One region of the Microbacterium betulae genome, then DNA from elsewhere that is predicted to be linked to it. Evidence: predicted binding sites of a transcription regulator. Region 1 holds the regulator's gene; each other region holds the start of a gene.
The links. The regulator LexA, encoded in region 1, represses DNA repair genes until DNA is damaged. The targets are predictions, from matches to a motif close to TCGAACANNTGTTCGA.
Positions count from the first base shown of each region.

Region 2: a site for LexA is predicted at 6,434-6,449, ahead of uvrA (excinuclease ABC subunit UvrA). Genes of this name have one in related genera too.
Region 3: a site for LexA is predicted at 4,988-5,003, ahead of N8K70_RS14990 (Rv2578c family radical SAM protein). Genes of this name have one in related genera too.

Region 1 is NZ_CP118157.1:2,428,921-2,438,386, reverse strand. It holds gene hflX (GTPase HflX) at 1-422, shown strand, start outside; gene N8K70_RS11560 (hypothetical protein) at 445-1,221, opposite strand; gene N8K70_RS11555 (S9 family peptidase) at 1,226-3,214, opposite strand; gene N8K70_RS11550 (methylenetetrahydrofolate reductase) at 3,441-4,448, shown strand; gene metE (5-methyltetrahydropteroyltriglutamate--homocysteine S-methyltransferase) at 4,445-6,760, shown strand; gene lexA (transcriptional repressor LexA) at 6,824-7,507, opposite strand; gene N8K70_RS11535 (LysM peptidoglycan-binding domain-containing protein) at 7,758-8,111, shown strand; gene N8K70_RS11530 (histidinol-phosphate transaminase) at 8,144-9,223, shown strand; gene hisB (imidazoleglycerol-phosphate dehydratase HisB) at 9,267-9,466, shown strand, end outside.
Region 2 is NZ_CP118157.1:2,144,694-2,154,159, forward strand. It holds gene whiA (DNA-binding protein WhiA) at 1-546, opposite strand, end outside; gene rapZ (RNase adapter RapZ) at 676-1,545, opposite strand; gene uvrC (excinuclease ABC subunit UvrC) at 1,556-3,514, opposite strand; gene uvrA (excinuclease ABC subunit UvrA) at 3,516-6,404, opposite strand; gene uvrB (excinuclease ABC subunit UvrB) at 6,514-8,601, opposite strand; gene N8K70_RS10200 (5-oxoprolinase subunit B/C family protein) at 8,611-9,466, opposite strand, start outside.
Region 3 is NZ_CP118157.1:3,161,335-3,170,800, reverse strand. It holds gene N8K70_RS15000 (cellulase family glycosylhydrolase) at 72-1,520, opposite strand; gene N8K70_RS14995 (MMPL family transporter) at 1,625-3,832, opposite strand; gene N8K70_RS14990 (Rv2578c family radical SAM protein) at 3,919-4,980, opposite strand; gene N8K70_RS14985 (M15 family metallopeptidase) at 5,087-6,079, shown strand; gene N8K70_RS14980 (siderophore-interacting protein) at 6,096-6,929, opposite strand; gene N8K70_RS14975 (energy-coupling factor transporter transmembrane component T) at 7,002-7,811, opposite strand; gene N8K70_RS14970 (ABC transporter ATP-binding protein) at 7,835-9,466, opposite strand, start outside.

The sequences.
Region 1 (9,466 bases):
TCGTCCACGTCGTCGACGGGAATCACCCCGATCCCGCCGGCCAGATCGCCACGGTCCGCGATGTCATGGCGGACGTCGGCGCGCGAGACATCCGCGAGATCGTCGTCTTCAACAAGGCGGATCTGATCGACGACGACACCCGCCTCGTGCTGCGAGGGCTCGAACCGGATGCCGTCTTCGTCTCCTCGCGCACGGGGGAGGGCATCGCCGAGCTCCGCGGCGTCGTCGAGGACGCGCTGCCGGTGCCCGCCGTCGAGGTGCACGCGCTCGTGCCCTACAGCCGCGGCGATCTCATCTCCGCGATCCACGAGACGGGCGTCTTCCTCTCGCAGGAGCACGAGTCGGGCGGGACGCGGGTGCACGTGCGCGTCTCGCAGCGTCTCGCCGCGGAGCTCGGGGCGTTCGCGGCCGACGCCGCGTGAACGGCGTCGCCTTCGTCAGAGGTCAGACGGAGGCCGCGCCGAACCACACGAGAGCCGTGACGGCGAGGGCGAGTGCCCAGCTCACCATGCTCCCGACGAGGAAGTACTCCGCCTGCGTGCCCCGGTCGCGGTCGCGCGAGATCTCGGGGAATCGGACGATGCCCTTGGCGGCGATGAGAGCGGCGACGACCGGGTAGGCCTGTGCGAGCAGCAGCCCCGCGAGCACGACGCGCTCGAGCGGCCCGATCAGGCGTCCTCCTCGCAAGGTGTGCACCGCCTGCCCGTCGGGAGGGGGCGCCGGGCCATCGCGCGCGACGAGGCCGGAGAACAGCCGTCGTCGCGGTGTCGGCGTCTCCTCGTCGGAGGGCACGTCCTCGAAGCGCAGGGCGGTGCGCACGACGCGGTTGGCGGAGTCGAGCAGGAAGAGCCCGCCGCCCACGGCGAGCAGCGCGAGCGACACCGGCAGCTCCCCGTCGCCGCCCCACGGGATGACGAGGTCGGGGCGCGCCGGCCGCAGCAGCATCGCCGCCACGGCGATCGCCGCCGCGCCAGCCAGGGGCAGGAACCCGAGCCGCGATCCGTCGGCGCGCATCGTGACGATCCATCCGGCGGCCGCCGCCACGGGGACCGTCGCGAACAGGAGGGACGACCACGATCCGGCGCCGAGCGCGGCGCCCGCCAGCGCGCAGAGCAGGAGGACGGCGGCCACGCCCAGGGCGCGGCTCCGACGGCCGCGCACGCCACGGCGCACGAGGTCGGCGGCGCCGATGGCGGCGAGCACGAGTCCTGTCAGTTCCATCGCCTCAGAAGGTACCGCCGCGCGCCGACATCCCGTCGAGGGCGAGCTCCGGCACCCCCGGTGCGTCGAAGCCGAGCACGGCTCCGAGGAACGCGACCTCGGCCTCGAGGGACCGGACGATCGCCTCCCTGCCGCGGAAGCCGTGCGACTCGCCGTCGAAGAGGATGTACGCGTGCGGGACGCCGTTGGCGGCGAGCGCGTCGCGCAGCGCCTCCGACTGCGACGGCGGCACCACCGGGTCCTCCGCTCCCTGGAGGATGAGGAGGGGCGTGCGGAGCGTCTCGGGCCGGGAGAGCGGCGAACGGCTCACGTAGAGCTCCTCCGCCTCCGGGAGCGGCCCCACGAGCCCGTCGAGGTACCGGGCCTCGAAGTCGTGGGTCTCCGCGACGAGCATCCGCAGGTCGGCCACGCCGTAGCGGCTGATCCCCGCGGCGAACGCGTCGGTGCCGGCGACGGCGCACAGCACCGTCCACCCGCCCGCCGACCCGCCGCGGATCGCCAGACGCCGGCGGTCGGCGAGCCCCGCCTCCGCGATGCCGGCCGCGGCGGCCGCGGCGTCCGCGACGTCGACGACGCCCCATCCGCCCTTCAACCGCTCCCGGTAGGCACGGCCGTACCCCGTGGAGCCGCCGTAGTTGACGTCGAGGACGCCGATGCCGCGGCTCGTGAAGTACGTCACGGCCAGGGAGAGGGATCCCGACACGTGCGCCGTCGGGCCGCCGTGCACGAGCACGAGGTAGGGAGGGAGCTCGTCCGCCGGCCCCCGCGCCTCCGGGCTCGTCGGCGGGTACGCGAAGGTGTGCACGTCGCCTCGCGGACCGGTGAACGACATCGCCCTGGCCTCCGGCAGCCATCGGGGATCGAGGTCGGTCACTCCTCCGCGCACGGGCTCGACCGTGCGCGCGTCGACGTCGAGCAGCCAGATGCCCCCGGGCGTGCGCGGACCGGCGCCGACCAGGAGGACTCGCGACCCCCTGACGTCCGCCACGAGGATCTCCCCGAGAGGCGTCTCGAGCTCGGCGACCGCGCCGCTGGCCGGGTCGAGGAGCACGAGCCGGGACCGTCCGTCGGTCTCCACCGCGACGATGCGGCCGTCCTCGAGCGGTGCGTACCATCGGGTCCCGAGGTTCCACAGCGCGCCGCCCGTGTCGGCGTCGGCGACGTGGACGGGGGCGATCGACGTCTCCCCACGCGCTCCCCGCGTCGCCCGGCTCAGGTTCCAGCGCGAGGGCGCCCCGGCGGCCTCGCCGATGGGCGGGTCGGACACGAACAGCAGCTCGCCGTCGCCCGTCCACTCGGGCTGCAGGGCGGAGACGTCCGCCCCTCCGGCGGCGCCCCGGCCTCCGGCGACGACGCTCCATTCCGCCACCCGGCCGGATGCGTCGATGCGCCCCACGCGGAGCTCCGTCGCGTCCCAGGGCATGTCGGGATGGTCCCAGGCGATCCAGGCGAGGCGGTCGCCGCGCGGCGCGGGGTACGCGACGAAGTCGCTTCCGGCGACGACGCTGAGGACGGCGGACGCGTCGTCCTGCGCGCTGCCGTCGAGGGGCACGACGACGATGTCGCGCGGCGGGACGGGCGACCCGTCGTGCGTCTCGCGGACGGCCCAGAGCCGGCCGTCCGCGAGGACGAGGTCGCCGAAGCCCATGCCGCCGGATGCGGGGGTGAGCGCACGGGGCTCGCCGCCGGGGGCGAGCGCGTACACGCGCTGGTCCGACTGCTCGACGAACAGCAGGACCCCGTCGTCGGTCGCGGTCCAGGCCCCGCCCCCGTACTCGTGGACGCGGGAACGGGCGCTCCACGGAGAGGGGAGGACGCTCTCTCCGTCGCTCGCGCGCAGCACCGCGGTGCGTCCGCGCTCGGCGGCGACGCCCTCGGCCCACCAGATGTCGTCTCCCACGAACCGGGCGTCGCCGAGCCGGGGCGAGCTGCGCGCGATGTCGGCCGCGGCGATCGGCGACGGCCAGGATCCGTACGGGAGCGTCTGCGTCATGCTCCCACGCTAGGTCACCCTGGCTTCGACACGTGAAGACGACCTCGCCGCCCCCGCGGATCCGCGGAACGACGGGCCCGGACGGCGATCCATGTGAGCGCATATGACATGCGGCGTCATAGAGTTCCCGCCCCGCGTCGCGGCGCCGCTAGCGTCGCGTGAGGTGTGTCGGGAACGCCGACGGCAGCGCGTCGCCATGGCGGCGGAGGAGCAGGGGAGGACACGGATGACGCCGTTCTCCTTCGAGCTGTACCCGCCGCGCACCCCTGCGCGCACGGCGGCGCTGGAGGGGACCATCCGCCGGCTCGCGGCGGCGGGCCCGGACTTCCTCTCCGTCACGTACGGCGCCGGCGGCTCCACGGGCGGCGAGTCGCTGCGCGTGCTGCGCTGGATCCGCGAGAACACCGACGTCGATCCTCTCGCCCACCTCACATGCGTCGGCAACGACTACGTCACGGCCAGCGCCCTCATCCGCGAGTTCCTGGACGCCGGGATCGAGCGCTTCCTCGCCGTGCGCGGCGACCCGCCGGCGGGCAAGGACGAGGACGACGCGTTCCTCGGAGACCTGCGCACCTCGGCGGAGCTCGTGCAGCTCATCCACCGGGTGCAGGCGGAGCGCGCGCCGTACGGCGAGACCGCGATCCCCGGCCAGCCCGACGCCGTGCGCGTCGACCCTCGCCCGCGGGCGCGCACCACCGTCGCCGCGTTCCCCAACGGCCACCCGCGCTCGCGCCATCCGAGGGAGCATCTGGACGCCCTGCTCGCCAAGCAGGCCGCGGGGGCCGATGCGGCGATCACCCAGCTGTTCTTCCACGCCGACGACTACCTGAGGTTCGTCGAGCGCGCCCGCGCCGCCGGCGTGACCATCCCGATCCTGCCCGGCGTCATGCCCGTCACGTCGCCCGCCAAGCTGCGCCGGATGCTCGAGCTGACGGGCGAGCCGCTGCCCGCCGAGCTGTCCGTCTCGCTCGAGGTCGAGCCGACGCCGGAGGGCCGGCGCGAGGTCGGCGTCGCCTACGCCGCGCGCCTCGCGCGGGACGTCCTCGCCGGCGGGGCTCCGGGCATCCACCTGTATGCGTTCAACGAGCACGAGACGGTTCTCGCCGTCCTCCGCGAGGCGGGCGTCCCGCTGCGCGAGGCGGGCGTCCCGCTGCGCGAGGGCGCCGCCGCGGACGCACCCCGGACCGACCCCCATCCGGCGTTCGCCGGATCGACGAAGGAGACCACGCGATGACCGCCTTCCCCCATGGAACGATCCTCGGATACCCGCGCATCGGGCGCCGCCGCGAGCTCAAGCGCGCCGTGGAGACGCACTGGGCCGGCACGATCGACGAACAGGAGCTGCGCGATCGGGCGGCGGCCCTGCGCCGCGAGACGCGCGCGCGGCTCGTCTCGCTCGGGCTGGACGAGGACTCGGCCGTGCCCGAGACGTTCTCGTACTACGACCAGGTGCTCGATGCGGCCCTCGCGGTCGGCGCCCTCCCGGAGCGGTTCGCGGGTCTGCGCGAGACCGACGGCACGATCGGGCTCGCCGCCGAGTTCGCGGCCGCCCGCGGCGACGGGGAGCAGCCGCCGCTCGAGATGACGAAGTGGTTCGACACCAACTACCACTACCTCGTGCCGGAGATCGGCCCCGGAACCGTCTTCTCGGCGCAGCCGGCGCGCTATGCCGGCCTCGTCGCGGAGGCCGCGGCCGACGGGCTCGTCACGCGCCCCGTCGTGGTCGGCCCCGTCACGCTGCTCGCGCTCGCGAAGCCCGACGACGACGCCCCGGAGGGCTTCCGTCCGCTCGACCGTCTCGACGACCTGATCCCGGTCTACCGGGAGATCCTCGCGGCCCTGCGCGCGGCCGGCGCCGAATGGGTGCAGCTCGACGAGCCGGCTCTCGTGAGCGAGACGCTCGACGTCGCCCCCGGCGAGGTCGCCGCTGCCGCCGCCCGCGCCTATGCCGTGCTTGGCGCGGCCGAGGACCGCCCGTCCCTCCTCGTCGCCGCGCCCTACGGGGCTCCGAGCGCGGAGGGATGGGAGGCGCTGGCCGCCGCCCCCGTCGAGGCGATCGCCCTCGACCTCGTGCGCGGCGGAGTCCCCTCCACGGCCGACGGCGTCGCCGGCAAGACGATCGTCGCCGGCGTGATCGACGCGCGCAACGTCTGGCGCGGTGACCTCGACCGTGCCTGGGCGCGTCTCGACCAGGTCCGCCGGCTCGGCGCCGCCGAGGTCGTCGTGGGCACGTCGAACTCGCTGCAGCACGTGCCGCACGACGTCGACGACGAGCCCGACCTCGACCCGCGCCTGAAGACGTGGCTCGCGTTCGCCGACCAGAAGATCGGCCAGATCGCCGTGCTCGCGCGCGGGCTGCGCGAAGGCCGCGACGCCGTCGAGCCCGAGATCGCGGCGGCGGCGGCGGCGCTCGCGGACCGCCGCTCCGCGCCCGGCGTGCACGACGATCGCGTGCGGGCCCGCACCGCGGCGCTCGCCGACGCCGACTTCGAGCGCGGGCCGGTCGCCGATCGCGTCGCCTCCCAGCGGAGGGCGCTCGGCCTTCCGCCGTTGCCGACGACGACCATCGGGTCGTTCCCCCAGACCGGTGACATCCGCCGCGCCCGCGCCGCCCACGACCGGGGCGAGCTCGGAACCGACGCCTACGAGCAGGTGTTGCGGGACGAGATCGAACGCGTCATCCGTCTGCAGGAGGAGCTCGGCCTCGACGTCCTCGTGCACGGCGAGCCCGAGCGCAACGACATGGTGCAGTACTTCGCGGAGAACCTCGACGGCTTCGCCGTCACGCGCAACGGATGGGTGCAGTCGTACGGCTCGCGCGCCACGAGACCGTCGATCCTGTGGGGCGACGTGTCGCGCCCTGCGCCCATCACGGTCCGCTGGACCACGTATGCGCAGTCGCTCACGCCGAAGCCCGTCAAGGGCATGCTCACGGGGCCCGTGACCATCCTCGCCTGGTCGTTCGTGCGAGACGACCAGCCGCTGGGAGACACCGCCCGCCAGGTCGCTCTCGCGCTCCGGGACGAGATCGGCGACCTCGAGGACGCGGGCGTGGGCATCATCCAGGTCGACGAGCCCGCGCTGCGCGAGCTGCTCCCGCTGCGGGCCGACGAGCGCGACGCCTATCTCGAGTGGTCGGTCGGCGCCTTCCGGCTCGCGACGGCGGACGCCGCCGCGGCGACGCAGGTCCACACCCACCTCTGCTACTCGGAGTTCGGCACCGTGCTGGAGGCGATCTCGGCGCTCGACGCCGACGTGACCTCCATCGAGGCGGCGCGCAGCCGCGACGAGCTCTTCGACGCGCTGTCGGGCTACGAGCGCGGCATCGGTCCCGGGGTGTGGGACATCCACTCGCCGCGCGTGCCGAGCGCCGAGGAGATCGCGGGCCGCATCGACCGCGCCGTGAGCGTCGTCGACGTCGACCGCGTCTGGATCAACCCCGACTGCGGGCTGAAGACGCGCCGGTACGAGGAGACGGTCGCCTCCCTCGCCAACCTGGTGGCCGCGGCCGGAGAGGCCCGCGAGACGCTCCTCGCGCGCGTCTGACGCGCCGAGGACGGCGAGAGGGGCGGGAGCCGACGGCTCCCGCCCCTCTCGCGCGTCGGGGACTCAGACGGCGCGCAGGATGGCCACGACCTTGCCGAGGACGACGGCCTCGTCCCCGAGGATGGGCTCGAACGCCGAGTTGCGCGGCAGCAGCCAGGTGTGGCCGTCGCGCTGCCGGAAGGTCTTGACGGTCGCCTCGCCGTCGATCATCGCGGCGACGATGTCGCCGTTCTCGGCGGTCGCCTGCGAGCGCACGACGACCCAGTCGCCGTCGCAGATGGCCGCGTCGATCATCGACTCGCCGCTGACCTTGAGCATGAACAGATCGCCCTTGCCGACGAGCTGACGGGGGAGGGGGAAGACCTCCTCGACCTGCTGCTCCGCGGTGATGGGGACGCCCGCCGCGATGCGTCCGACCAGGGGCACGAGGGCGGCGTCGCCCACGCTCGGGGCGGTGTCGGCGGGATTCTCCGTGGCCGTCCCCGGCAGGTCGATGAGGACCTCCATCGCACGGGTCTTGCCCGGATCGCGCCGCAGATAGCCGCTGAGCTCGAGCTGTCCGAGCTGATGCGTGACGCTCGAGAGCGACTTGAGGCCGACGGCGTCGCCGATCTCGCGCATGCTCGGCGGATAGCCGTTGCTCTGGATCGAACGCTGGATGACCTCGAGGATGGCCAGCTGCTTGTCGCTCAGGCTCTTCCGCCGCCGCGTCCGCGGCCTGCCGTCCAGCGTCTCCGCATCCGTCATGTCCATGCTCCTTCGCTGCCCCGCTCGAATGTCGGTGGTGCGTGATGTCGTTGTCCCGTCAAGGAGACGGTATCGGATCCGTGCGCAGTTTCGGGAGATTTGTTCGAGCGTGTCCCCGATCGGCTCGAATACGGTTCGAAGAGAAATCTTGACACGCCCCGAGTTCGAAGATAGGTTCGGAACATCGCTTCGGGTTCGTCTCTCCGGCCGAGACGGCGGACCCGAGGCGTTCCCACGGAAGGAGCCCGACATGAGCACGATCAGCATCGCCCAGGCACCCGCCACGCGTCTGCGCATCACCGCGCGCGGTCGCCGCGTCCTCACGGCTCTCGCGGCGGCGCCGCTCGTCGCGGCGATCGGGATCGGCGCGCTGAGCGGAGGGGCGGCCCTCGCATCGCGGGATGCCGGAGCGCCCGCAGGCACGTTCGACACGGTGACGGTCATGGCGGGCGACACCCTGTGGGGCATCGCCGAGGAGGTCGCGCCCGGCGCCGACCCCCGCGACGTCGTGGACGAGATCGCCCGTCTCAACCAGCTCTCCGGCAGCGGCGTCGTCGCGGGCCAGCAGCTCGCCATCCCGGCGGAGTACTCCGCCGGCGAATAGCGGGCGCCGTCGCGAGCCTTAGCATGGGTGGGGTGACCGTCTCCCTCGATGACCTCCCGTTGCGCGAAGACCTTCGCGGACAGCAGCCGTACGGCGCTCCGCAGGCTCCGCTCCCCGTCGCCCTGAACGTCAACGAGAACACGCACCCCGTTCCGGACGAGGTCGCAGACGACATCGCCGATTCGGTCGCCGTCGCGCTGCGCGATGTGAACAGGTATCCCGACAGGGAGTTCACGGCGCTCCGCGAGGGCTTCGCCGAGTACCTCGGCCACGGCGTGCAGCCCGAGCAGGTGTGGGCGGCCAACGGCTCGAACGAGGTGCTGCAGCACGTGCTCCAGGCGTTCGGCGGCCCCGGCCGCACCGCGTTCGGCTTCGCCCCCACCTACTCGATGTACACGCTGCTCACGCGCGGCGTCGGCTCCGCCTTCCTGTCGGGCGAGCGCGGACCGGGCTTCACCCTCACCGCCGAGAGCGCCGCCGACCAGGTCGCCGCCGCGGATTCCGACGTCGTCTTCCTCTGCGCGCCCAACAACCCCACGGGCACGCCGCTCGAGAACGACGTCGTCGAGGCGGTCTACGACGCGACGGACGGCATCGTGATCGTCGACGAGGCCTATCGCGAGTTCGCACCCCGCGACACCCCCTCGGCCCTGCAGCTGCTGCAGGGCCGGCCGAGGCTGGTCGTCTCGCGGACGATGAGCAAGGCGTTCGCCTTCGCCGGCGCGCGCGTGGGCTACCTCGCGGCCGACCCGGCCCTCGTCGACGCCCTGCGTCTCGTCCGCCTCCCGTATCACCTGAGCGCGCTGACGCAGGCCGCGGCGTCGGCCGCCCTGCGTCACGCGGACACGATGCTGGCGATGGTCGACGACATCGTCGAGCAGCGCGAGCGCATCTCCGCGACGCTCGAGGCGCTCGGCTACACGGTGTACCCGACCTGGTCGAACTTCGTCCTCTTCGGCGGAGTCGCCGATCCCCGGGCGACGTGGCAGGCGCTGTACGACCGAGGCGTCCTCATCCGCGACATCGGCATCCCCGGCCACCTGCGGGTCACGGCGGGCACGGAGGACGAGACGAGCGCCTTCCTCGACGCGCTCGCCGAGATCGGCCGCTGACGCGGGCCGGAGCGCTCCGCGCTGTCGCGGTTAGAATCACGTCATGACCCGAACCGCGCGCCGCACCCGTTCCACGAGCGAGTCGACGATCGAGCTCGAGCTCGATCTCGACGGCACGGGGAAGAGCAGCGTCGACACGAGCGTGCCCTTCTTCGACCACCTGCTCACGGCGTTCGCGAAGCACTCGCTGACCGACCTCACCGTGAAGGCGACGGGCGACACCCGCATCGACGCGCACCACAC
Region 2 (9,466 bases), 280 kb from region 1:
CGGGACGCCGCGCACGTCGCGCGCCTTGGCGGAGATGCCGATGCGGCCCGCCGCGCCGACGATGGCCATGCCCGCCTCGTTCGTGGGGCACACGATGTCGAGCGACGCGGACCGGCCGGGCTCGGAGAGGCTGCCCGCTCCGAGGAAGGCGCCGCGCCAGATCGCCGCGAGATCGTCGCGCGTCCCGGTGGTGAGCCGGTTCGGCAGCCCGCGCACGGGCCGGCGGCGCTGGTCGAGCAGGCCCGTCTGACGGGCCAGCGTCTCGCCGCCGTCCACGACGCGCACGGCGAAGTGCTCCCCGTCGCGAGACCCGGAGCCCTGGATGTGCGCGATCTCGGGGCGCACGCCGTAGATCTCGGCGATGTCGCGCGCGACGCGACGGGCGAGGTGCGGCGAGTCGAGCTCCGCCTCGACGGCGACCCGCCCCGCGATGGAGTGCAGACCGCCGGAGAACCGCAGCAGCGCCGTCGTCTCGGCGATCCGAACCGAAGGACGAGGGTCCCTGACGGTGATCAGCTCTGCCTTGACATCGGCGGTCAGTGACACGGATTTCCCCACTCTCGAAAACGGCGACTCGCCTCTTTTGGCGCGAGGACCAAGCTTAGCGACCGCACTCCCCGTTCCTCCGGGTGCGAACTCCCAGCAGGCCGGGTTATGGCGCGGGCGGCACGGTGGTCACTCCCGTCCGAGATCGCGGTGGCGGACGCGAACCGCGACCCCCGGGACGTCCTTCAGACGATCGGCCAGCGCCAGTGCCATGGCGACCGAACGGTGCTTCCCCCCGGTGCACCCGACGGCGACGGTCGAATGGCTCTTGTTCTCGCGCTGGTAGCCCGACAGCACGGGTGCGAGCGCCGCGACGTAGGCGTCGAGGAACTCCTGCGCGCCCTCCTGCCCCAGGACCTCCTCGCTCACCGCGGCGTCCTGCCCCGTGAGGTGGCGCAGCTCGTCGTTCCAGTAGGGGTTCGGCAGGAACCGCATGTCCGCGACGAGATCGGCGTCGGGAGGGACCCCGTACTTGAACCCGAAGCTCATGACCGTGACGCGGTGGCGCGGCGCGCCCTCCTCGTGCAGCAGGTCGTTCACGTGCGTCGCGAGCTGATGGATGTTGTAGACGGACGTGTCGATGATGATGTCCGCGTTCTCCTTCACGGGAGCGAGGACGTCGCGTTCGCGCCGGATGCCGTCCAGGAGGGTCCCGTCGCCCTGGAGCGGGTGGGGCCGCCGCACCGCCTCGAAACGCCTCACGAGCACCTCGTCGGAGGCGTCGAGGAAGATCACCCGCAGGTTGTTGCGCTCGCGCAGCGCCCGCGTCGCGGCCGGCAGCTCGGAGAAGAGGTCGCGGCCGCGCACGTCGACGACGGCGGCGACGCGCGGCAGCTGGTCGCCGAGCCGGGACGACAGATCGAGCAGGGGCCGCAGCATCTGCGGCGGAAGGTTGTCGACGACGTACCAGTCGAGGTCCTCGAGGGCGTTCGCGACCGTCGAGCGGCCGGCGCCGCTCATCCCCGTGACGATCAGGACCTCGCCCGCTGTGTCAGCCATCGCGGTCAGCCTACCGATCATCCGCTCCCGCCGTGCCGACGGCGGGCTCCCGTGACACCGGATCGTCGCGGTGCAGGTGCTCGAAGACCGTCGCCGCGAGCTTGGGGCCGATGCCGGGGAGCTCCTCGATCTGCGCGATCGTGCCCTCGCGGAGCGCGGCGACGGAGCCGAAGTGACGCAGCAGGGCACGGATGCGCGCGTCGCCCAGGCCGGGGACCTCGCTGAGCACGGTGCGGATGTCGCGGCCCCGGCGGCGGCGCTGGTGGGTGATGGCGAAGCGATGCGCCTCGTCGCGCAGCCGCTGCACGAGATAGAGGGCCTCCGACGCCCGCGGGAGGATGACCGGATAGTCCTCCCCCGGCAGCCACAGCTCCTCGAGGCGCTTCGCGATGCCGCACAGGGCGATCTCGTCGTGTCCCGACTCGCGCAGCGCGCGCGCGGCCGCGGCGACCTGCGGCTGACCGCCGTCGACGACGAGCAGCTGAGGCGGGTAGGCGAAGCGGCGCCGCCTGGCAGGTGCCGTCACGACGCCGTCGGCGTCGCTCGTGGCGACGTCGGCCGCATCGGGCTCGGTCTCCTCGGGCCGGTCGAGGTGCGCGAGGCGCCGCGTCAGCACCTGATGCATCGAGTCGGTGTCGTCCGTCGTCTCGGCGATCGAGAACGAGCGATACTGGTCCTTGCGAGGGAGCCCGTCCTCGAAGACCACCATCGACGCGACCACGTTCGTGCCCTGCAGGTGGGAGATGTCGTAGCACTCGATCCGCAGCGGCGCCTCTTCCATCCCCAGCGCCTCCTGGAGGTCGCCGAGCGCCTGCGACCGGGCGGCGTAATCGCTCGTACGGCGGGTCTTGTGCCGCAGGAGCGCCTGCTGCGCGTTGAGCGTGGCGTTGCGCATGAGCTCCGCCCGCTGGCCGCGCTGCGCGACGAGCACCTCGACGCGCCTTCCGCGCTTCGCGGCGAGCCACTCCTCGACCTGGGACGCATCGGGAGGCAGGACCGGCACGAGCACCCGGAGCGGCACGTCCGCGGCCGTCGCGTCGCCGTAGGCGCGTTGCAGGATCCGGTCGACGAGGTCGGGCCCGGAGATGTCGAGCTCCTTGTCGATGGTCGTCGAGTGCACGCCGCGCACCCGTCCTCCGCGGATGACGAACTGGTGCACGGCGGCGGAGAGCTCGTCCTCGGCGACGCCGAAGAGGTCGGCGTCGACGTCGTCCGGCAGCACGAGCGCGCTCTTGCTCAGCACGGCGTCGATCGACGCGAGCCGGTCTCGGTAGAGCGCGGCCTGCTCGTAGTCCATCGCCGCGGCCGCCTCCCTCATCCGCGCCGTGAGCTCGCGCGTGAAGCGCTCGTCGCCGCCGTTCATGAACGCGATGAAGTCGTCGACGATCGCGCGGTGCTCGGCGATCGTCACCCGGTGCGAGCAGGGCCCGCCGCATTTGCCGATCTGGCCGGGGAAGCACGGTCTGCCCGTCTGCATGGCCCGCTTGTAGGAGGCGTCGCTGCAGGTGCGGATGGGGAACACCTTGATCATGAGGTCGATCGTGTCGCGCACCGCCCACACCTTCGGGTACGGCCCGAAGTACTTCGCCCCCGGGATGCGGCGGTTGCGCGTCACCATGACGCGCGGCGCCTCGTCCGCCAGCGTGATCGCGAGGAACGGGTACGACTTGTCGTCCTTGTAGCGGACGTTGAACGGCGGATCGAACTCCTTGATCCACTGGTACTCGAGCTGCAGCGAGTCGACGTCGGTCGGCACGACCGTCCACTCGACCGACGAGGCCGTCGTCACCATCCGCCTCGTCCGCTCGTGCAGCGTGTGCAGCGGAGCGAAGTAGTTCGACAGTCGCTGGCGGAGGTTCTTCGCCTTGCCGACGTAGAGCACCCGCCCTCGGGCGTCGCGGAAACGGTAGACCCCCGGATTGGTGGGGATCTCCCCCGCCTTCGGCTTGTAGGGAAGCTGGTCGGCCATCTCAGCTGGCCTTGCGACGCCGTTCGGCCGTCCCGAGGACCTCGGCGAGGAACGCGCCGGTGTGGCTCTCCTCGACCTTCGCGACCTGCTCGGGCGTGCCCGCTGCGACGATCGTGCCGCCGCCCGACCCGCCCTCCGGGCCCAGGTCGACGACCCAGTCGGCCGACTTGATGACGTCGAGGTTGTGCTCGATGACGATGACGCTGTTGCCCTTCTCGACGAGCCCTCCCAGCACCTCCAGCAGCTTGCGGACGTCCTCGAAGTGCAGGCCGGTCGTCGGCTCGTCCAGCACGTAGACGGAGCGGCCGTTGCTGCGCTTCTGAAGCTCCGTCGCGAGCTTGACGCGCTGCGCCTCGCCGCCGGAGAGCGTCGTCGCCGCCTGGCCGAGCCGCACGTAGCCGAGACCGACGTCGACGAGGGTCTTCATGTAGCGGTGGATGGCCTGGATGGGCTCGAAGAACTCCTCGGCCTCGGCGATGGACATCTCGAGGACCTCGGCGATGTTCTTGCCCTTGTAGTGCACCTGCAGCGTGTCGCGGTTGTACCGCTTGCCGTGGCACACCTCGCAGTCCACGTACACGTCGGGGAGGAAGTTCATCTCGATCTTCAGCGTGCCGTCGCCCGAGCACGCCTCGCAGCGGCCCCCCTTGACGTTGAAGCTGAAGCGCCCGGCCTTGTAGCCGCGCACCTTGGCCTCGGGCGTGTCGGCGAAGAGATTGCGGATGCGGTCGAACACGCCCGTATAGGTGGCGGGGTTCGACCGCGGCGTGCGGCCGATGGGCGCCTGGTCGACGTGCACGACCTTGTCGAGGTGCTCGAGCCCCGTCACGCGCGTGTGCTTCCCCGGCACGGTCCGGGCGCCGTTGAGGCGCTGCGCGAGCACCTCGTAGAGGATGTCGTTCACGAGCGTCGACTTGCCGGACCCGCTCACGCCGGTGACCGCCGTGAACACGCCCAGCGGGAAGTCCGCCGTGACGTTGCGGAGGTTGTTGGCGCGAGCGCCCACGACGGAGAGCATGCGCTTTTTGTCGATCCTGCGGCGCTTCCTCGGCGTCTCGATCGTGCGGCGTCCGGACAGGAAGTCGCCCGTGAGCGAGCGCTCGTCTCCCACGAGCGCCTCGAACGGGCCCGAGTGGATGACCTCGCCGCCCTCGACGCCCGCGCGCGGCCCGATGTCGACGACCCAGTCGGAGGCCTCGATCGTCTCCTCGTCGTGCTCGACGACGACGAGCGTGTTGCCGAGGTCGCGCAGGGCGACGAGCGTCTCGATGAGCCGGCGGTTGTCGCGCTGGTGCAGGCCGATCGACGGCTCGTCGAGCACGTAGAGGACGCCCGTGAGGCCCGTGCCGATCTGCGTCGCGAGGCGGATGCGCTGGGCCTCGCCGCCCGAGAGCGAGCCGGCGGCGCGGCTCAGCGTGAGGTAGTTGAGGCCGACCCGGATGAGGAACTCGAGGCGGACGCGGATCTCGCGCAGGATCTGCGCGGCGATCTGCTGCTCGCGGTCGCTCAGCACGACGTCGTTCATCATCGAGAAGGTGTCCTCGAGGCTGAGCTCCGCGGTCTCGGCGATGGAGCGGCCGTCGACCTTGACCGCGAGCACCTCGGGCTTCAGCCGGGCGCCGTCGCACACGGGGCACGGCACCTCGCGCAGGTACTCGGCCCATCGCGCGCGCGTCGTGTCCGTCTCGGCCTGCGCGTACTGGCGCTCGATGTAGGGCACGACGCCCTCGAATCCGCTCGCATAGCGCACCTCGCGCCCCCAGCGGTTCTTGAAGCGCACGTTGACCTTGTAGTCCTGTCCGTGGAGGATCGACTCGCGCACGATCTGCGGCAGCGCCCGCCACGGCGTGTCGAGCGAGAAGGCCATCTCGTCCGCGAGTCCCTCGAGCAGGCGCTCGTAGTACTGGAAGAGGCCCTTGCCCTGCGTCGTCCACGGCACGATGACGCCCTCGCGGATCGAGAGGTCCTCGTCTCCGAGCATGAGCTCGACGTCGACGGACATCCGCGTCCCGAGGCCGGAGCACGCGGGGCACGCGCCGAACGGCGCGTTGAACGAGAAGGTGCGAGGCTCGATCTCGGTCAGCTGGATCGGGTGCCCGTTGGGGCACGCGAGCCGCTCGGAGAACGACTGCCAGGCGTCGTCGCCCTCCTCGTCGACGAAGTTCACCTGGAGCACGCCGCCCGCCAGGCCCAGAGCCGTCTCGACGGAATCGGTCACGCGCCCGAGGATGTCGCCGCGCGCGACGAGCCGGTCGACGACGACCGCGATGTCGTGCTTGTACGACTTCTTGAGCGTCGGCGGCTCGGCGAGCTGCACGAGGTCGCCGTCCACGATCGCACGGGAGTAGCCCTTCGCCGCGAGCTCCTGGAAGAGGTCGACGAACTCGCCCTTCTTCTGCGAGACGACGGGCGCGACGATCTGGTAGCGCGTTCCGTCCTCCAACGTCATGAGCCGGTCGGCGATCTGCTGGACCGTCTGACGCTGGATCCTCGCGCCGCACTCGGGGCAGTGCGGCACGCCGATGCGCGCCCACAACAGACGCAGGTAGTCGTAGATCTCGGTGATCGTGCCGACCGTCGAGCGCGGGTTGCGGTTCGTCGACTTCTGGTCGATGGAGACCGCCGGGCTCAGCCCCTCGATGAGGTCGACGTCGGGACGGTCGACCTGGCCCAGGAACTGGCGCGCGTACGCGCTGAGGGACTCGACGTAGCGGCGCTGGCCCTCCGCGAAGATCGTGTCGAAAGCGAGGCTCGACTTCCCCGAGCCGGACAGGCCGGTGAACACGACGAGGGAGTCGCGGGGGATGTCGAGGTCGACGTTCTTGAGATTGTGCACGCGGGCACCGCGGACACTGATCTTTCCGGGCGAGGCGACAGGGATGATGGGCACGGATCAATCCTAGGGAGGGTCGCGGACATCTGGACGTTTGTTCGACCATTTCGCCCAGCGGATTCGAAGATCCGCGCGCGGGAGACCGCGGAGGCGACGGGCGACGGCCCTACGCGTGGCCGGCCTTCTCCATCTGCCGGAGCTCGCGCTTCAGATCCTGCACCTCGTCGCGGAGGCGCGCGGCGAGCTCGAACTTCAGCTCCTCGGCGGCCACGAGCATCTGCTGGGTGAGATCGGCGATCGTCCCCTCCAGCTGGTTCGCGCCCTCCGCGGCGATGCCCTCGTGCCTGCGCAGGGGCGTCGGCGCCTTCCCCTTGCCCTTGCCGGACTTGTTGCGGGCGGCATCGCGCTGTGAGAGCAGGCTCGCCGTGTCGGCCTCCTCGCGCACCAGGGAGTCCGTGATGTCGGCGATCCTCTTGCGCAGCGGCTGGGGGTCGACGCCGTGCTCGCGGTTGTAGGCGATCTGGATCTCACGACGACGCTCGGTCTCCTCGATCGCGCCTCGCATCGAGTCGGTCATGTTGTCGGCGTACATGTGCACCTGGCCGGCGACGTTGCGCGCCGCGCGTCCGATCGTCTGGATGAGCGAGGTCCCCGAGCGCAGGAAGCCCTCCTTGTCGGCGTCGAGGATCGCCACGAGCGACACCTCCGGCAGATCGAGCCCCTCGCGCAGCAGGTTGATGCCGACGAGCACGTCGTAGACCCCCTGGCGCAGCTCCGTGAGCAGCTCGACGCGACGCAGCGTGTCGACGTCGGAGTGGAGGTAGCGCACGCGCACTCCGTGCTCGCCGAGGAAGTCGGTGAGCTCCTCCGACATCTTCTTCGTCAGCGTCGTGACGAGCACGCGCTCGTCGCGCTCCACCCGCAGGCGGATCTGCTCGAGCAGGTCGTCGATCTGGCCCTTCGAGGGCTTGACGACGATCTCGGGATCGACGAGGCCGGTCGGCCGGATGATCTGCTCGACGACGCCGTCGGCGATGCCCATCTCGTACTTCCCGGGGGTCGCCGAGAGGTACACCGTCTGGCCGATGCGCTGCTTGAACTCGTCCCATCGCAGGGGCCTGTTGTCCATGGCGCTCGGGAGCCGGAAGCCGTGCTCGACGAGGGTGCGCTTGCGCGACGCGTCGCCCTCGTACATGGCCCCGATCTGCGGAACGGTCACGTGCGACTCGTCGATCACGAGGAGGAAGTCGTCGGGGAAGAAGTCGAGCAGCGTGTGCGGCGGCTCGCCCGCCTCGCGTCCGTCGAGATGACGCGAGTAGTTCTCGATGCCCGAGCAGAAGCCGAGCTGCTGCAGCATCTCGAGGTCGAAGGTCGTGCGCATCCTCAGCCGCTGCGCCTCGAGGAGCTTGCCCTGGCGCTCGAACTCCTGCAGGCGCTCGGCGAGCTCCTCCTCGATGGTCTTGATCGCCCGCTGCACCGTGTCGGTGCCGGCCGCGTAGTGCGTCGCGGGGAAGATCGCGACCGCGTCCATCCGCTCGATGACCTCGCCCGTGAGCGAATGCAGCTTGTACAGCGCCTCGATCTCGTCTCCGAAGAGCTCGATGCGGATGGCGAACTCCTCGTAGACGGGGATGATCTCGATCGTGTCGCCGCGCACGCGGAAGTTGCCGCGCGAGAAGTCGACGTCGTTCCGGTTGTACTGCATCGCCACGAACTGGCGGATGATCGCGTCGCGGTCGTAGCGCTCCCCCACCTGCAGCGCGACGAGGGCCCGCAGGTACTCCTCGGGCGACCCGAGGCCGTAGATGCACGACACGGTGCTCACCACGACGACGTCGCGGCGGCTGAGGAGCGAGTTCGTCGTCGAGTGCCGCAGCCGCTCGACCTCGGAGTTGATCGACGAGTCCTTCTCGATGAAGGTGTCGGTCTGGGGGACGTACGCCTCGGGCTGGTAGTAGTCGTAGTACGAGACGAAGTACTCCACGGCGTTGTGGGGCATGAGGTCGCGGAACTCGTTCGCGAGCTGGGCGGCGAGCGTCTTGTTGTGCGCGAGCACGAGCGTGGGGCGCTGGACCTGCTCCACGAGCCACGCCGTCGTCGCGGACTTGCCCGTGCCCGTCGCGCCGAGCAGCACGACGTCCGTCTCGCCCGCGTTGATGCGGCCGGCGAGCTCGGCGATGGCCTTGGGCTGGTCGCCGCTGGGCATGTACTCGCTGACCACCTCGAAGGGGCGCACGCTCCGTGTCGTCTGCATGCTTCCACCCTAGGAGGGGGCGCCGACATCGGGGCCGGCGTCCCCGTCCGTCCGGAAGCGGACGCGCATCCCCGGAGCGAGCTGGCCGGCGAGATCGAGGTCGGCGTCCACGACGGCTCCGATGACGGGATACCCGCCCGTCACCGGCCGATCGGGCAGGAAGAGCACCGGCTGGCCCCGGGGCGGCACCTGCAGCGAGCCGGTCACCGTCCCCTCGCTCGGCAGCTCGCCTCCGACGGCGCGTTCCAGCGGAGCCGCGCCCCGAAGGCGGATCCCGACGCGGTCGGAGCGCGGCGTGACCTCCCATTCCTGGACGAGCAGGAGGCGGACGGCCTCGTCGGCGAACCAGTCGTCGCGCGGCCCGAGCGTGATGCGGAGCGTCACGAGGCCGCCCGGCGCGGGCAGCGGGAGGGCCGGCGGCTCGAACGGGACGACGGCGCCCGAGACGGAGGACGGGCCGTGCAGCGGCACGACGTCGCCGGGCCGGAGCGCACGGCCTCCGATCTCGCGCGAGCCGATGTCGCCGAGCGTGTCCGTGGCGAGGCTGCCGAGCGCGGGAGTGAGCGCGAGGCCGCCGCGGATCGCGACGACCGCGCGCACGCCCCGGGACGCGTACCCGATCGTCAGCTCGTCCCCGTCGTCGACGGCGATCGGACCGCCGTTCGCCACGGGCGTCTCGGCGCCGTCGCGATGGCGCACCGTCGCATCCGCCGCCGCCCCGCGGATCGCCGCGACGCCGCCGCCGCGGAAGCGCAGCACCGCGCCCCCGCCGAGCAGTTCGAACGCCGGCGCCCCCGGGCCGTTGCCGACCGCGCGGTTCGCCGCCCGCAGCGCGGCGCGGTCGGCGGCGCCCGACGCGGACACG
Region 3 (9,466 bases), 730 kb from region 1:
GTCCGGCACCGCGTGCGAGGTGCCGGCGCCTCGTGGAGCGCCGAGGCCTCGCGTCGGCCGAGAGGCCGCTCTCAGCCGTGCACGGCGAGCTCGTGCACCCGTGCGATCCCGGCCTCCGTCGTCGAGGCCGCCGGGTCGGTGATGACGAGCCGCAGCCCGTCGACGTCCGAGACGCCGACGGGGATCTCGCGCGCGGCCTGCGTGTTGCCCGTGATCGCGGCGACCTGCTGCCATCCGGCCGCGGTGCGCACCTCCAGCGTGAAGTCGACGAGCACGACCCCGGAGCCGCCGGCGTACCCGCTGTAGACGCCGACGGAGGAGACCTCCTGCGCCGCGGCCAGCTCGATGGTGGCGGTCGGGGTGGCGTCGCCGTCCGCGGAGAGCCACCGTCCGGCGTCGGAGCAGTCTCCGTCGGTCAGGTTGTCGCCGCCGTACGCGGCGCTCCGCGCCGACGACACCGTGACGCTCGTGCCCACCGCGTCGTGGTCTGCGCACGGGGAGACGTTCGGCGCGCCCGCGAGCCAGTCCCTCACGAACTGCCCCTGGTGCTCGCCGCCGAGGAGGTTCCAGTCGGCGTCGAACATCTGCGGCTTCCAGAAGTTGTCGAGGATCCAGGCCTGCCATCCGATCCACGGCCGTGCGTCGAGGTACGAGCGGAACGGGACACCCCAGTTCGTCGTCGTCCCCGCCGTGATGGAGTCGGAGTAGGCGCCCGGCGGGTTCCAGCCGAACTCCGTGACGACCACGGGGATCTCCTCGGCGGCGTCCCCGAACTTCGCGTCCAGCAGCGCCTCGGTGGGCGCTCCCTGGTTCGGATAGAGATGGTAGACGTAGGCGGTGTTGTCGTCGTCGATCGGGTCCGACAGCGCGCCGCCCAGCATCGTGCTCCACTGCGGCGAGCCCATGAGCAGCAGCGTGTCGGGCGCGCTGACGCGGATCGTGTCGACGACCGGCTGGATGTAGGCCTTCCAGGTGGCCCAGCTGGCCGGGTCGATCGGCTCGTTGAAGACCTCGAAGACGACGTTCGGGATGTCTCCGTAGCGGGGGGCGATGTACTCCCAGAACCGTTCCACGGTCGAGCGGGGCACGGCTCCGGCGGTATCGCCGTAGTCGCGGACGAGATGCAGGTCGACGATGACGTAGACGCCGAGGTCGACCGCCTGCTGCACGTAGGGCGCGATGTACTCGGCGTCGTAGGCCGCGAGATCCGTCGTCGCCCCGATCTCGGTCACGGGCAGGCGGACGACGTCCGAGCCCCACTCGGCGGCGAGCGCGACGAGCTCGGAGGTCGGCCGGGAGTTGCACGACGGGCAGACGTCGTTCTGCTCGGGGGCGAGCACCGACACACCCTGCAGCGGCTGATCGGCGCCCGTGGCGTCGACGACGCGGTTGCCCTCGACGTGCAGCGCGGGCAGGGGCGCCGTCTGGGCGCCGGCGGGCGCGCCCGCGAGCATCCCCGCGACGGCCATCGCCGTCGCGAGGGTCGCATATCGTCGCCGTGTCGTGCCCGTCCGCCGCATGGCCCCATCCTCGTCCCTCGTCCGGGGTCCGTCCACCGGGTCTTCGTCTCCGAGGCGGGTCGCCGCCCGCGCGCCGACGGAGACCCCCGAGGCGCCGCCGCGCCTCAGCGCTCGCCGCGCGAGAGCTTCGACGGCCACCAGATCGCGCGGCCGATGTCGTAGGTCAGCGCCGGGACGAGCAGCGATCGCACGATGAGCGTGTCGAGCAGCACCCCGAAGGCGACGATGAAGGCGAGCTGCACGAGGAACAGCACGGGGATGACCGAGAGCGCCGTGAACGTCGCCGCGAGCACGAGGCCCGCGGAGGTGATGACCCCTCCCGTGATCGTGAGCCCGCGGATGACGCCGTCGCGTGTCCCGTGCACGAGCGACTCCTCGCGGACGCGCGTCATGAGGAAGATGTTGTAGTCGATCCCGAGCGCGACGAGGAAGACGAATCCGTAGAGCGGCACGACCGGGTCGGCGCCGGGGAAGCCGAGCACCTCGTTGAAGACGAGTGCCGAGACGCCCATCGCCGTGCCGAACGACAGCACCGTGGTGAGGATGAGCAGCACGGGAGCGAGGAGCGACCTCAGCAGGAGGACGAGGATGACGAGGATGACGAGGAGGATCACCGGGATGATGAGGTTCCGGTCGTGGACGGCGGCATCGTTCGTGTCCACGTCGGTCGCCGTGACGCCGCCGACGAGCGCGCCGGGCGACGCGTCCTCGAGCTCGGCTCGCAGGTCGCGCACCGTCTCCTCCGCGGCGGCCGAGTCGGCCGCATCCGCGAGCGTGCCCTGCAACAGCACGTCGCCGTCCGCCACCGTGGGCTCCGGTGCCGGGGCGCCGGGCGCCCCGAAGCCGGTGATGCCGTCCTCGGTCACGGGGGCCGTGCCGCTGTCGGTGTCGGCCGAGACGGCGACGCCGTCGATCCCGTCGTCGGCGAGCAGCACGTCCGCGGCCGTCTGCAGCCGGTCCTCGGCGACGATCACGTAGACGGGGCTGCCCGAGCCGGCGGCGAAGTGCTCGCCGAGCACGTCCTGGCCGTCCCGCGCCTCGGAGGCGCCGAGGACGAGATCCGACTGCGAGACGCCGGACGCCTGGAGCTGGGTGACCCCCACTGCTCCGACCGCGAGGACGAGTGTCGTCGTGATCCAGATGACACGGGGCCGTCGGCGGATGGCTCGGGCCGCGCGGGCCCACACGCCGCGCGTCGGCGCCGCACCGGCCGTGTTCGGCGCGTAGACCGGGCGACGCGGCCAGAAGGACGCGCGACCGAACACGTACAGCAGCGCGGGCAGCAGCGTGAGCGCGGAGAGCATCGCGAAGACGATGCCGATCGCGGCGACGGGGCCGAGGGTGCTGTTGGACTTCAGGTCGCTCAGCAGCAGGCAGAGGAGGCCGGCGATGACGGTGCCGCCGGAGGCCGAGATCGGCTCGGCCGCGCCGCGCAGCGCCCTCGTCGACGCGGTCCAGCGTCTCTCGCTGCGGATGAGCTCGTCGCGGTAGCGCGAGACGTAGAGGAGCGAGTAGTCGGTCGCCGCTCCGATCACGAGGATGAAGAGGATCCCCTGCGTCTGCCCGCTGAGGAGCAGGATCCCGGCCTTCGCGAGCCACCACACCGTGAGGAGCGCGACGCACAGCGCGAACAGGCTGGTCGCGAGCACCGCGAGCGGCAGCAGCAGCGAGCGGTAGACGATCACGAGGATGACGAGGACGGCCGTGAGGGCGACGAGCAGGAGGATGCCGTCGATGCCCGCGAAGGCGTCGAGGAGGTCGTTCGAGAATCCCGCGGGACCCGTGATGTGCACCTCGACGCCCGCGGGCAGTCCGTCGCGCAGCGTCTCGCCGAGAGCCGCGATCGTGTCCCCGAGGTCGGCCTCCGAGGAGATCGGCACGAAGGACTGCACGGCGAGGCCGTCGTCGGAGGGGAGGGCGGGCGAGACCTCGTCGACGCCGTCGATGCCGGCCGCGGCGTCCACGCGCTCGCCGATCGCCGCGATCTGGTCGTCCGTCAGCACCGCCTCGGAGGAGAAGACGACGACGGCGGGGATGGCGTCGCCGTCGGTGAAGTCCGCCAGCCGTCCCTGCACGGCGGTGGCGTCGGCGCTCTCGGGCAGATACGCCGTCTGGTCGTTCGAGGAGACCTCTCCCACCTTGCCGAAGTACGGCCCGCCGACCGACGCCGCCGCGAGCCAGACGAGGATGAGCACGGCCGGCAGGACGATGCGCAGCCATCGGGGCGCACGGGGAGCGTCCGGGTCCGCCGGCCGTACCGTCTGCACCCGCTCCGCATGGGGGAGATCGGACAGCGCGTGGCGAGGGGGCATGGATGGGGCTCCAGACGTGAAGGGAGGTCGCTGGAGAGGCTAGCAAGCCGCGTGACGAGCCGCGTTCACGGCGGCGACGCCGGGGATCAGAACAGCATGGCGTCCGCGGCGCGCGCCCCTCGTGTCTCGACGATGCGCGCCGGTGCCGCGCGTGCCGGGCGACGCGCACGATCGCGCGCCGGCTCGTCCTCCGCGCGCCCGTCGAGGCGGTGCCGACGGATGAGGGGTCGGATCCTCTCGGCGAGCCAGGTCCGATAGCCGCCCGGGGCCTCGACCGAGGCGCCGGGATAGAGCCCCCGGTACGCCGCGACGAGCTCCGGATGCTCGCGCTGCAGCCACTGCTGGAACCACGGCTTGACGCCGGGCCGCAGATGCAGCGCGCCATAGACCACGCGTGAGGCGCCGGCTGCCCGGATGCGCCCGAGCGCGTCGTCGAGCGCTTCGACGGAATCCGTGAGGCGAGGGACGATCGGCATCATGAACACCTGCACCGGGAAGCCGAGATCCGCTGCGGCCCGGACGGTGTCGAGGCGGGCGCGGGCGGTCGGGGTCCCGGGCTCGATCGCCTGCTGCAGGCCGTCGTCGAAGACGGCGATCGACATCGCGATCGAGACGTCGACCTCCGAACGCAGCTCGGCGAGCAGCGGCAGATCGCGTCGCAGCAGCGTGCCCTTCGTGAGGATCGAGAACGGCGTGCCCGATTCCGCGAGCGCGGTCGCGATCCCCGGCATGAGCGCGTAGCGCCCCTCGGCGCGCTGGTAGGGGTCGGTGTTGGTGCCGAGGGCGACGTGCTCGCGCTGCCAACTCGGCCGGGCGAGCTCGCGCCGCAGCACCTCGGCGATGTTGACCTTCACGACGATCTGCGAGTCGAAGTCGCGCCCCGCGTCCATCTCGAGGTACTCGTGCGTCCCGCGGGCGAAGCAGTAGACGCAGGCATGGCTGCAGCCCCGGTAGGGGTTGATCGTCCAGTCGAACGGCATGGAGCTGGGGCCGGGGACGCGGTTGAGCGCCGACTTGGCGGCGACCTCGTGGAACGTCATGCCGGCGAACTCCGGCGTCGTGACGGCCCGCACGAGCCCGTCGAGGCGATCGAGCCCCGGCAGGGCGTCGTCGTCGACCTCGCCGATCCGCTGCCCCTGCCATCTCATCCGTCCATAGAACAGAGATACGAATCTTGTGTCAAGTCTGATGCGTATCTATCTTCGATGCGGAGCGTCGGCCGAGCGTCGGGATCGCATCCGGGACAATGGGGGGATGACGAGCGGGCGCCATGCATCGCGCCGGGGCGCCGTCGCGAGGCACGCGGCGGGATGGCCGCGGACGGGTCGGGCGCTCGTCGTGCTCGCGGGCGTCGCCGGCGTGGCGGCCGCGTGCGTGCTGGCCGGAGCGTGGACGGTGGGCCACGATGCGCCCTCGAGTCACGCGGCTCAGCGTTCGCAGGAGACCGAGGCGCCGTCCGGGGACGCCGACCGGCCGGGCGGGATCGATGCGCTCCCCGTGCCGCGGTTCGAGGCCGTCGCCGCGGAGGACCCGTGTGCGTCCGACGAGGTCGCGTCCGCGCAGGAGGCCGGCGACCCCGCTGCCGTCATCGCCGCGTTCGGCGGCGCCGAGGGCTTCCGGCTGGCCGCGTCCCAGGGGGCGGAGTGCGTCCGGCTCGACGACCCGGGCTGGGCGTGGGTCGTGGTCAACAAGCAGCGGCCGCTGGACCCCATCGACCACGCGCCCGCCGTCGTCGTGCCCGAGCGCACGCGCAGCCTCGTCGGCGGCGGGCTCCGGCAGGACGCGGCCGCGGCGCTCGACGCGCTCGTCGCGGACGCCGCCGAGGCGGGCGCGGGCGTCGTCGCGCTGCAGAGCGGATACCGCTCGTACGCCACGCAGGTCAGCACCTTCGACGGCCAGCTCGGCGCGCTGGGCGAGGCCGGCGCGGAGGCGATCTCGGCGCGGCCGGGGTTCAGCGAGCATCAGCTCGGCCTCGCCGCGGACGTGGTCGCCTGCTCGACGGGAGGATGCGGCACGATCTACGAGACCGCCGGAACCGCGCAGGGCGACTGGCTCGTCGAGAACGCCTGGCGCCACGGCTGGATCGTCCGCTACGAGGAGGGCCGTACGCCGGTCACGGGCTACGCCCCCGAGCCCTGGCATCTGCGCTACATCGGCGTCGAGCTCGCCGAGGCATATCACGCGGGCGGCTTCCACACGCTCGAGGAGTTCTTCGGGCTGCCGGACGCCCCCGACTACGCCGGCTGAGCGCCGCGCCGCGCCGTCATCCCGTCGCGCCGAGGCGCCAGTAGCCGCAGAAGTCGACATCCGTCTTGGCGACGCCGCGCTCGTTCACGAGGAGGCGCCGGGCGCCCGTGGCCAGCTGCTGCTCGCCGGCGGCGAACGCGTGGAATCCGCCGTCCGGCAGCGCGGCGGCGTCGAGCGCCGCGAGCGCGGCGGCTCCCGGTCGTGCGCGCGCGTCGTCGCGGACGACCCATCGCACCTCGACGCCGTCCGGACGGGCGAACTCCAGGGCGTCCTCCGCGGAGGGAACCTCCACGATCGCGATCCCCGCGGCATCCGAGGGGAGCGACGCGCAGATCCCGGCCACGGCGGGGAGACCCGTCTCGTCGGAGACGAGCACGACGCGACGCGTTCCGCGCCCGGGGTCGAAGAAGAGACCCTCGTCGATGATCGCGACGTCCTCGCCGGCCTCGACCTCGAGGGCCCAGGTCGGCGCAGGCCCCATTGTCCCGTCGGGAGCGGAGTGGACGACGAAGTCGACGTCGATCTCGGCGCCGCGGGAGCCGTCGGCGGGCCGGTGGGCGCGCACGGTGTAGTTGCGCATCGCGGGGCGCATGCCCTCGGGGATGCGCAGGAACTTCAGATAGCCGAGCATCCTGTTCGCCTTGGGCGGCACGCGTTCGAGCCCGGCCTCTCCGCGGACGGGGAGGAAGAGGCGGAACCACTGGTCGAAGCCCATCGGACGGAAGCGGTCGACGTCGCCCCCGCCGAGCGTCACGCGCAGCCAGTGCGGGGAGAGCCGCTCCGTGCGCTGGACGGTGAGCCGCAGGAGGTCCTGCGTCTCGGACTTCACGCGGCGGTGTGCACCGGCCATGGTCGGGCCCTTCTCTCGGAACGGGGATGGCTCTCGGAACGGGGTTGGCTCTCGGAACGGGGTTGGCGGAGGTCACCCGAAGGGGCGGGTGGCCGTGAACAGCAGGGCGGTGACCGCCCAGAGCAGCAGGAGGAAGACGGTGTCGCGCGGGCGCCACGGGACGACGTGGCGCTCCGTGCGGGTGGGATGCGCGCCGAACGCGCGGGCGTCCATCGCGAGGGCGACGCGCTCGGCATGGCGGATGGCGCCCGCGAGCAGCGGGACGATGTAGCCGAAGCCGCGCCGGAGGGCGGAGACGGGCCCCCGGCCGCCGTGATGCCCGCGCACGCGGTGAGCGGCTCGGATGACGTCGAGCTCGTGGCGGAATCGGGGCACGAAGCGATAGGCGGCCAGTGCGCTGTAGCCGACGCGATAGGGCAGGTGCAGGGTGCGGATGGCCGAGCGCACGAGGGCGGGCCCCTCGGTCGTCGCGCCGCCGACGAGAGCCAGCGCGAGCAGCGCACCGAGCCGGAGCCCCGTCGCGAGCCCCGTCTCGAGGGCGCCTGCGTGCAGCCGCCAGCCGCCGAGCTCGAGCAGCACGGGAGTGTCGGCGACGCGGGACGCATCGGCCCACAGGGTGAAGCCCGCGCCGATGGCGACGACCGTCACGGGGAGCGCGACGCCGAGCATCGTCGCGGTGGCGCGGGTGAGGCGGGCTCCTGCGAGGACGACGGCGTACGACAGCAGCAGGAAGACGAGCGGGGTCGCGATGTCGCGGGTGAAGAGGACGAGCACCATCGCGGGAAGGGGCGCGGCGACCTTCGCGAGGGGGTTGATGCCGTGCAGGAACGCGCGGGGCGGGGCGGCCGGTGCCGCCGTGGCGCGCGCCGCCTTCTGGGGCACGGGGGACGCGCCGCCTCCCGCGCTCACGCGGCGACCTCCGTCTGCGCTGCGGCGATGGCGGCGGAGGCCGCGGGATGGGCCGCGAGGACCCGCTGCAGCGCGGGCAGCCGCAGGCCGGAGCGCTCGAGGAGGGGCGCGTCGGAGAACACCTCTCCCGCCGGAGCGAAGCGTGCGAGCGCGCCGTCGGCCATGACCGCGACGTGCGTGGCGTGACGGGCGGCGAGCGAGAGGTCGTGCGTGACGATCACGATCGTCGTGCCTTCGGCGTGCAGCTCGCGGAGCAGGGCCAGCAGCTCCTCGGCGCGGGCCCTGTCCTGCCCGAAGACGGGTTCGTCGAGCACGAGCACGCGCGGGCCCGTGATGAGGGCGGTGCCCACGGACAGCCGTCGCTTCTGCCCGCCGGAGAGCCGGAACGGATGCGTCTCGGCGTGGTGGGCGAGGCCGAACCGGTCGAGCATCGCGTCGACCCGCTCACGGACCTCCCCCTCGGGCGTGCGCCGGATGCGCAGGCCGTGCGCGAGCTCGTCGAAGACGGTGTGCGCCACGAACTGATGCTCGGGGTTCTGGAAGACGAAGCCGACGTGCGCGGCGATCTCGCGCGGAGAGGCGCGGCCGATGTCGATGCCGTCGATGACGACGCTCCCCCTCGGCGGGGCGACGACGCCCGCGACGGCCTGGACGAGCGTCGTCTTCCCCGCTCCGTTCGTGCCGACGACGGCCGTGAACGAGCCGCCGGGCAGGTCCAGGTCGATGTCGTGCACGAGCGCCCGCCGGAGCCGGCGGACGGTGAGTCCCCGCACCCGGATGCCGTGCTGCCCGGCGGGGGCCTCCCCCTCGCCGGAGCCGGAGCCGGAGCCGGATGCCGGGGGCGTGCCGGGCGACGGCGCCGCGTCGTCCGCGGCGTCGTCCGCGCCGCGGCCCGCGGCGGTCGGCTGCGCGCCGAGAGCCGAGGCGAGCTCGTCGGGGGTGAGGGGAAGGGGGTCCATCCGCCAGCCCGCCGCGCGCAGCCGCCGGGCGGCGAGCAGCGTCGACGGCAGCCAGACGCCGAGCCGTTCGAGCGTGTCCACCTCGTCGCGCAGCACCGCGCGCGCGGGGCCGTCGAACGCGAGCCGGCCGTCCCCGTCGATCACGACGACGCGCGTCGCGAGCGCGACCGCCGTGTCGAGGTTGTGCTCGACGAGCACGACGGCGCGGTCGCCTCCGGCGACGACGTCGCGCAGCGCGGCGTAGACGTCGTCGATCCCGACGGGGTCGAGGTTCGCCGTCGGCTCGTCGAGCACGAGGACGGGCGAGCCGGTCGCCAGCGCGCACGCGATCGCGAGCCGCTGGCGTCCGCCGCCGGAGAGCGCGTCCGGATCGTCGTCGCGGCGCTCCCACAGCCCCATCCGCCGCAGCGCCGCCTCGCCGCGCGACAGGACCTCGTCGACGGGCAGGAGGAGGTTCTCGAGTGCGAAGGCGACCTCGTCGAGCACGGATCCCGTGACGATCTGGGCATCCGGGTCCTGGAAGACCATGCCGACGCGCGTGCTGAGCTCTGCGGGCGTGCTCGCGCGGGTGTCGATGCCGCCGACCTCGACGGTCCCGTCGAGGTCGGCGTCGACCGCGTGCGGGATGAGGCCGTCGAGCGTGAGCGTGAGGGTCGACTTGCCCGAGCC